Regions from separate parts of the Paenarthrobacter sp. PAE-2 genome, predicted to be linked through region 2. Evidence: predicted binding sites of a transcription regulator. Region 2 holds the regulator's gene; the other holds the start of a gene.
What was found. The regulator HrcA, encoded in region 2, represses chaperone genes, less so after heat shock. The targets are predictions, from matches to a motif close to TTNGCACTCGNNNNNNNCGAGTGCNAA.
Positions count from the first base shown of each region.

Region 1 (3,739 bases), on a different contig from region 2:
ATCGGCAGGGAAGGCGCGGAGATTCCTACCCCCGTGGCCATCGAGTCGGATGGTACGGAACGGTACCGCCGGATGAGCGTCCGTGAGCGCAGCAGGCTCCGCCCGCAGTTGCTCGAGCGGATGGGATGGCGCTACATGTCCTTGTGGACCATCGAGGTTTTCACCGACCCCTCCTCCTGTGCCGATCGGATCGGCTCCTACCTGGGGCTCGAGAACCACCTTCCGCAGCCGGCGACTGCGCCCCACCATGGTTTCCTGGACATGGATGTAGAACAATTGGACTTGCGTGACGTCCAGCCCTCCTACGTTCGCTCATCACCGGCGGCACCCGTGGGCGTTGCGTCAGGGTCCGCAACCGGTGACGGGAACGAAGCTACCGTGAACCCGGCTGAACCCGGAGCGAAGAGCCAGGATGTGGCCAAGGGCAGCGACGACTCCGGAAGCAACGAGTCCGGAAGCAAGGGGAGTACCGACGGGATGGCCCAGGCAACGGACGATGATGAAGACAACGCAAATGCTACCGGCATGACGGAAAGCACGGAAAAGGAAGAACCGGAAGTGGTTAGTGAGGCACCCGAGGACGCCAAGGGAAAGCGTGCTGCGGCTAAGCCCGCTGCTGAAGGCGTCCTGCCGAATAAGGCGGCTGAAGATGATCCGCGCCGATGGGGTGACGAACCCGGCTATGACCATGACCAATGGCTGAAGGAGCAGAAGCCCCCGCATTGGGGCTGACGTTCATTCTGCGGTGTCCGGTGGGCCGGATTGGGGTCCATGCACCAACATAAAGAAAAGCTTGCCGTGCGTTGAAGCGCCGGCAAGCTTTTCTGCTTGCTGGGGGTCTGCGGCTACCACTACCAGCCCATCCGCTTCGGATGTGCCCGGCCATTGTCCGGGGGCATCGCCTTGGGCTGAGGTCCACAGCACAGGAACGGCGCCTGCCAGCACGTCATGGCGTGGGGAAGATTCGGATGCCTCGGTGGCCGAGAGGATAACCGAGATGAGCTGCCCGGGCGAGAGTAGGCGAATTGATGCCGGGTCGGCCATTCGGAGCGGGACGGCGGCGGACCCGGGCGGCGCACCGGTGAGCAATCCCGGGCCCAGGAAGCTGGTCTCGGTGGGGATTTGGCCTTTGGCCAGTGGTGCAGCGAGTTGGCGGCCTTGAAGACGTGCAGGGTCCTCGATGGCTCCGGGGAAAGAAGCGCTTCGGGGTACGCCGGCGGTGATGAAGTCTGCTTCAGAGACGCTGGCGCCAACCGGGAGGTCCCGGGCCGAAACCACAATGCTGACCTGTTGCTCGGGAACTGGAGTAAGTTGCTGGACGGCGATTCCCGTGGCCAGGCAGAGCAGCAGGGCCACTGTCAGACGCCGATGCCTGGCTCCAAAGGAAGCGGCAGTGGCGGTCCAGTGCTCACCGTAACGGCTGGGGTCTGTTGTACGGGCGGCGCCCCGATGGCGGCGGGTCCCGAAGGGCGTTTGCCTGGTGCGGAAGCGCGGTGCGGAGGGTGGCTTGAGTGGCATATGGCCACGCTAGCCAAGGGGTCCGGCCGCAGGGGAGCGGCCGGAAACCCTATGTGGATAAAGCGATCAGCTGGCGGCGGCAGCAGGCGCAGGAGTCGCAGCGGGTGCCGGGGTCGCGGGAGCCGAAGGAGCGGCCGAAACCGTGCTTCCCTTGGAATCGCGGGAATCCGTGCGGTAGAACCCTGAGCCCTTGAAAACGACGCCGACGCTGTTGAACTTCTTGCGAAGCGCACCGTTGCACTCCGGGCACTCCGTCAGGGAACTGTCCGAAAAGGACTGCACGATGTCAAAGGCATGGTTGCAGTCTTTGCAGGCGTATGCGTAAGTGGGCACTGAATTCCTCCTTCAGAACAAAGTTCAGGTCCGGCGGCGGCGAGGGGAGGATAACCTCCCTTAGCAGTCGCAGGGCCTGAGTGCCAATTCTATCATCCCGTGGATTCCGCCCGTCGACCGGTCGTTATCTGTGCGGGATACCACGGCATATAACTACCGGCCGAGCCGGACAATTCCCGAGGGCATCAGGACCTCCGTAACCGGCTGGTCAAAAGCCTCGGCGGGAATAGCACCGGACGGCAACACATCGTCGTCGTACGTCACCGCTATGGTGCGCGGCCGCTGCGCCGAATCCTTGAGGCCCTGGAGGAAACGGTCATAGTATCCGCCGCCCTGGCCGATCCTGTTGCCATCGCCGTCAACGGCAGTCGCGGGCATGAAGATGCCTGCCGCATCCGCTCCTGCCACCGCACTGGTAAGCCTCTCGCCCTCGGGCTCATCGATGGGGGCGTAGGAGGACCTCACGAAGGTGGTTTCCGGCGTCCATTCCACCCAGCTCATCGTGCGGCCGGGCTCGCAGACGGGCAACAGGATCCTGTGCCCCTCTTGATGGAGGGCCTCAATCAATGGCAGGGTGGGCGGCTCGAAGGCCACGCCCAAGTAGACGGTAAAGGTGGCCGGGGACCCGCCTGAGACGTCCTTTGCCCAACTCACCCCGTGCCGTGCCAGCGCCTCTCCGGCCGCGGCAATTTGTTCCGGCGTGCGGTTTCGCCGCTGCAGCCGTCGGGCGCTGCGGATTTCTTCCTTGGATTCCATGTCCGTCCGTTTCGTCGAAGTGGTCCGGCGGGCCGGGCAGCGCTGCCCTTGCCGGACGTGAACGTCAACAGATTGTGCACACCCGCACGGCGGGGGTTTACCTTTTGACGTGATCCTTCCGTTAGATTAGTCCGGTGACTCACCATAACAATGCTGTCCGTAAGGCCGTCATCCCCGCAGCGGGTCTCGGTACCAGGTTCCTTCCTGCCACGAAGGCAATGCCGAAGGAAATGCTGCCCGTAGTTGACAAGCCCGCCATCCAGTATGTGGTCGAAGAAGCAGTCAAGGTCGGCTTGCACGACGTCCTCATGATCACCGGCCGCAGCAAGCGTGCCTTGGAGGATCACTTTGACCGTGTGCCGGCGCTTGAAGCCACGCTCGCGGAGAAGGGGGACACCACCAAGCTGGAGGCGATCCAGTCCGCCACCAACCTCGGGGACATCCACTACGTCCGCCAAGGCGATCCCAACGGTCTGGGCCATGCTGTGCTCCGTGCAAAGCAGCATGTGGGGCACGAGCCTTTTGCCGTGCTCCTCGGTGACGACCTCATCGATCCCAAGGACGACCTCCTGAGCGAAATGATCGCCGTGCAGCAGAAGACCGGCGGCTCTGTAGTTGCCCTGATCGAGGTGGAGCCCTCCAAGATCAGCGCCTACGGTTGTGCCGACGTCGAAGAAAACGACGAAGACGGCTACGTACGCATCAAGCAGCTCGTTGAGAAGCCGTCCCCGGAAGAAGCACCCTCCAACCTGGCCGTCATTGGCCGGTACGTCCTGCACCCGGCAGTGTTCGATGTCCTGGAAAACACCGCTCCCGGTCGCGGCGGCGAGATCCAGTTGACCGACGCCCTTGAGGTCCTGGCCCGTGGAGAGGGCGAAGGATCCGGCGTCTATGGCGTGGTCTTCCGCGGCCGCCGTTATGACACCGGGGACAAGCTGAGCTACCTCAAAGCCTGCATCGAGCTTGCTTGCGAGCGTGAGGACCTCGGTCCCGAGCTCCGCGAGTGGCTGCCGGACTTCACGGCTTCCCTGCCCAAGTAACTGCGGTGTACGGCTCTGCGATCTGGCCGGTAACGCTGGAAAGCGGAGACCTCGTACTTCGGCCAATCCGGTACCGCGACAAGCGGGAGTGG
Region 1 is NZ_JAPDNV010000006.1:30,980-34,718, reverse strand. Features, by position in the region: gene OCL88_RS05090 (DUF4011 domain-containing protein) at 1-732, shown strand, start outside; gene OCL88_RS05085 (RcpC/CpaB family pilus assembly protein) at 736-1,518, opposite strand; gene OCL88_RS05080 (FmdB family zinc ribbon protein) at 1,585-1,851, opposite strand; gene OCL88_RS05075 (5-formyltetrahydrofolate cyclo-ligase) at 2,005-2,607, opposite strand; gene galU (UTP--glucose-1-phosphate uridylyltransferase GalU) at 2,742-3,647, shown strand; gene OCL88_RS05065 (GNAT family N-acetyltransferase) at 3,653-3,739, shown strand, end outside.
Region 1: the regulator HrcA is predicted to act here: its motif matches at 1,912-1,938, upstream of OCL88_RS05080 (FmdB family zinc ribbon protein).

Region 2 (3,739 bases):
GAAAATCAAGTAAATCAGCAGCGAGGGAAGGCACCCGAGGATTCCACCGAAGTGCGCCAGGGTTGCCCACTGGCGGTCCTCGCTGGCTGTGAGAGGGAGTGCGTTTGCAGGCGCGCCATGGTACTGGGGCTGACCTGCGGCCCTGCCCGGTTCTTCTGGGGCGTTCTCTGACACGTTGGTTCCCTTTGCTTTAAAAAATGCTGCGGTGTTGCTGTCCCAGAATATAGGGTCCGGGGCTGTTCCGGGACCAACCCGCCGCCCGCCGCCGTCGGACGCCCAGGCGCTGGAGTCAGGGCACGGTGAGGAAGTCGATGACTTCCTCCACGCGGCCCAGGAGGGATGCTTCAAGGTCGGCGTAGGTGCGGACCGCGCCCAAAAGGCGCTGCCAGCCGAGTCCGATGTCCTCCGCAGTCTCGTGCGGCCAGCCAAAAGCACGCAGGATCCCCGTCTTCCAGTCCGTACCGCGGGGAACATCGGGCCATTGGGCGATGCCAAGGACCTTGGGCCGGATCGCCTGCCAGACATCTACGTAGGGGTGTCCCACGATCAGGACGTTGCCGGCAGCGCCCGGCAAAGTCATCGCTTCGGCGGCGATCCGCGATTCCTTGGAGCCGGCTACGAGGTGGTCCACGAGGATTCCCAGCTTGCGCCCCGGGCCGGGGTTGAAGGCTGCTATCGCGGCTTTGAGGTCATCCACCCCGTGCAGGGGCTCGACGACGATGCCCTCCACGCGGAGGTCGTCACCCCATACTTTTTCCACGAGTTCCGCATCGTGCTTGCCCTCCACCCAGATACGGCTCGCTTTGGCCACCTGGGCGCGTTGGCCACTGACGCGCACGGAACCCGAGGCTGTCCGTGTGGGGGAGGCTGCAGTGGCGGGTGCCTTGGGCGCGGGAGGCAGGAGCCGGATGGGCTGACCTTCCAGCAGGAAGCCGAAGCCCAGCTGGAAGGACTTGGTTTTTCCGCGCCGGTCTTCGAGGGCTACGATGTGCATCCCGCCGGACTTTTCCACGCGGGTGACCGCACCCACCCAACCGGATTGGGCATCCTCCAGCACCATCCCGCGTTGCACGGGTACCTCCGGTAGCCGGCGTTGGGCAGGAGCGGTCAGGTCCTGTGGACCCCAGGTGTCATAAGCCAAGGAATGACCTAACTCTTCGGGCTTGGACGGCTGCCGGGCCGCAGTCGCCGCCGGGCCTGCCATGGATGTCTGCGCGGGCGGTTTCAATGCTAGCAACGCGGTGGCCCATACTAGACTTGTTAGCACTTGGGCATGTCGAGTGCTAAGCAAAAGGGTCAGCTGAAGGTCCCTCGTGCATCAGTGCATGGGCCGGATGGTCTGTCAGGAGGTGTTGGAATGAGTGAGCCACGCAAACTCGAAGTTCTGCGTGCCATTGTTGAGGACTACGTACATTCGCGGGAGCCTGTTGGTTCCAAGGCCCTGGTAGAACGCCACCACCTGGGCGTATCCAGTGCGACCATCCGCAACGACATGGCGGTGCTTGAAGAAGAGGGGCTGATCGCAGCACCACACACCAGCGCCGGCCGTATTCCGACGGACAAGGGCTACCGCCTGTTCGTGGACCGGATCTCCCAGGTTAAGCCCCTGTCGGCCGCTGAGCGTCGTGCCATCCACTCCCTGCTTGAGGGTCCGGATGATATTGACGACATCCTTGAGCGGACCGTCAGGCTCCTGTCGCAGCTGACCAACCAGGTCGCCGTCGTGCAGTATCCGCACTCCAAGCGCGCCGTGGTGCGCCATGTGGAGTTCGTCCTCCTCGGGCCAAAGCAAGTGCTCGTGGTGCTGATTGCCGACACTGGAAGCGTTGGGCAGAAGGTCATCGATGCCGGTGCCGACGTTGCCAACGAGGCCCTCATGGCGCTGCGTTCACGCTTCCTGGGCAGCATCGCAGGCACGCAGATGGACCTCCTTCCACAGGTCTTGCCGTCCGTGGTGGCGTTGTGCCCGCCGGAGCTGCGGGGACTCGCCCAGATGCTGGCCAACGGACTCCAGGCCCTCAGCGATACCAGCAAGGAAGAGCGGATCCTGATGGCCGGCACGGCCAACCTCGCCCGTTCCAACGTGGACTTCCCCCTGAGCATAGGACCCGTGCTGGAGGCCCTTGAGGAACAAGTTGTCATGCTCCGGTTGTTGTCGGACATGGGGGATGATCCGCGCGGCGTGACGGTGAGCATCGGCCGGGAAAATCCCTACGACGGCCTGGCCGAGGCCTCCGTGGTGGCTACCGGCTACGGTTCCGGCGCCAAGGTTGGAATCCTCGGTCCCACCCGTATGGACTACCCCACCACCATGGCGGCAGTCCGCGCCGTAGCGCGCTACCTTTCCCGAATTCTCGGCGGCTGAAACCGGCCGTCACCAAAGACCGCAGTACAACAAGGAAGAGATACCGACTTTGAGCAGCCACTATGACGTTTTGGGAGTCTCGCCGGAAGCCACCGGGGAAGAGATCAAAAAGGCGTACCGCAAGTTGGCGCGCAAGCTCCACCCGGATGTGAATCCGGGGGAGGATGTCGCCGAACGCTTCAAGGCCGTGACCCACGCTTACGAAGTCCTGTCAGACCCGCAAAAACGCAGGGTGTACGACGCCACGGGCAATGAAAACGGAACGGACAACGGATTCGGCGGCGGCTATTCCGGGCAAGGCTTTGCCTTCCAGGACATTTTCGACACCTTCTTCGGCGGGGGCGGGGGTCACGGAGGTCCCGCGTCCCGCGTGCGTCGTGGCCAGGACGCCCTCATCAGCGTGCGCATTGATCTCAAGGACGCCGTGTTCGGCGTCAACAAGAAGCTCGAAGTGGACACGGCTGTTGTGTGCCCCACCTGTGACGGCAGCTGCTGCCGTCCGGGTACCCACCCGGAACGTTGTGACATTTGTGGCGGCAGTGGCCAGGTCCAGCGCGCTGTGCGCTCCATTCTGGGCCAGGTCATGACCACCGCGCCCTGCGGATCCTGTGAAGGATTCGGCACCATCATCAAGGATCCCTGCAACGAGTGCAGTGGCCAGGGCAGGATCCGCAGCCGCCGGTCCCTCACCATCAAAGTACCCGCCGGTGTGGCCACGGGGACCCGTATCCAGCTGTCCGGCCAGGGCGAGGCAGGCCCCGCCGGTGGTCCGGCAGGCGACCTGTACGTGGAGATCCGCGTCAACAGCGATTCCACCTATATCCGCGAAGGGGACGATCTCCACGCCACGCTAAGTGTACCCATGACTGCAGCCGCCCTGGGCACGGAGTTGACCCTGGAGACCTTCGACGGTCCGCAGGAGATCGATGTGAAGGCCGGTACGCAGTCCGGCGAGATCATCACCCTGCGCGGGCTCGGCGTGACGCATCTTCGCGGTTACGGCCGCGGCGACCTCAAAGTGCACCTGCACGTGGAGACGCCAACCAAGCTGGACGCCGCCCAGGAAGACCTGCTCCGTCAACTCGCCAAACTCCGCGGAGAACAGTTCACGGACGGGAAGCTCGTTGCCAGCGGCGGGATGTTCGCAAAGCTGCGGGACAAGCTCGGTAACCTGTAGCGGTGAGCAACCCCGTATTCTTCGCCCCCACCGGCAGCCTTGACGGATTGGTGTCCGGGTCCGTCTTTGTCCTGGAGGGCCCGGAGGCGCGGCACGCCGTGACAGTGAAGCGTCTGTCCGCAGGCGAACCGGTGGATATTTCCGATGGTGCGGGCGCCAGGCTGACGGGTAGGGTCTCCGAGGCAGGGCAAGGCTTG
Region 2 is NZ_JAPDNV010000008.1:75,349-79,087, forward strand. Features, by position in the region: gene OCL88_RS07020 (DUF4870 domain-containing protein) at 1-174, opposite strand, end outside; gene OCL88_RS07025 (DUF3097 domain-containing protein) at 290-1,141, opposite strand; gene hrcA (heat-inducible transcriptional repressor HrcA) at 1,358-2,365, shown strand; gene dnaJ (molecular chaperone DnaJ) at 2,415-3,542, shown strand; gene OCL88_RS07040 (16S rRNA (uracil(1498)-N(3))-methyltransferase) at 3,545-3,739, shown strand, end outside.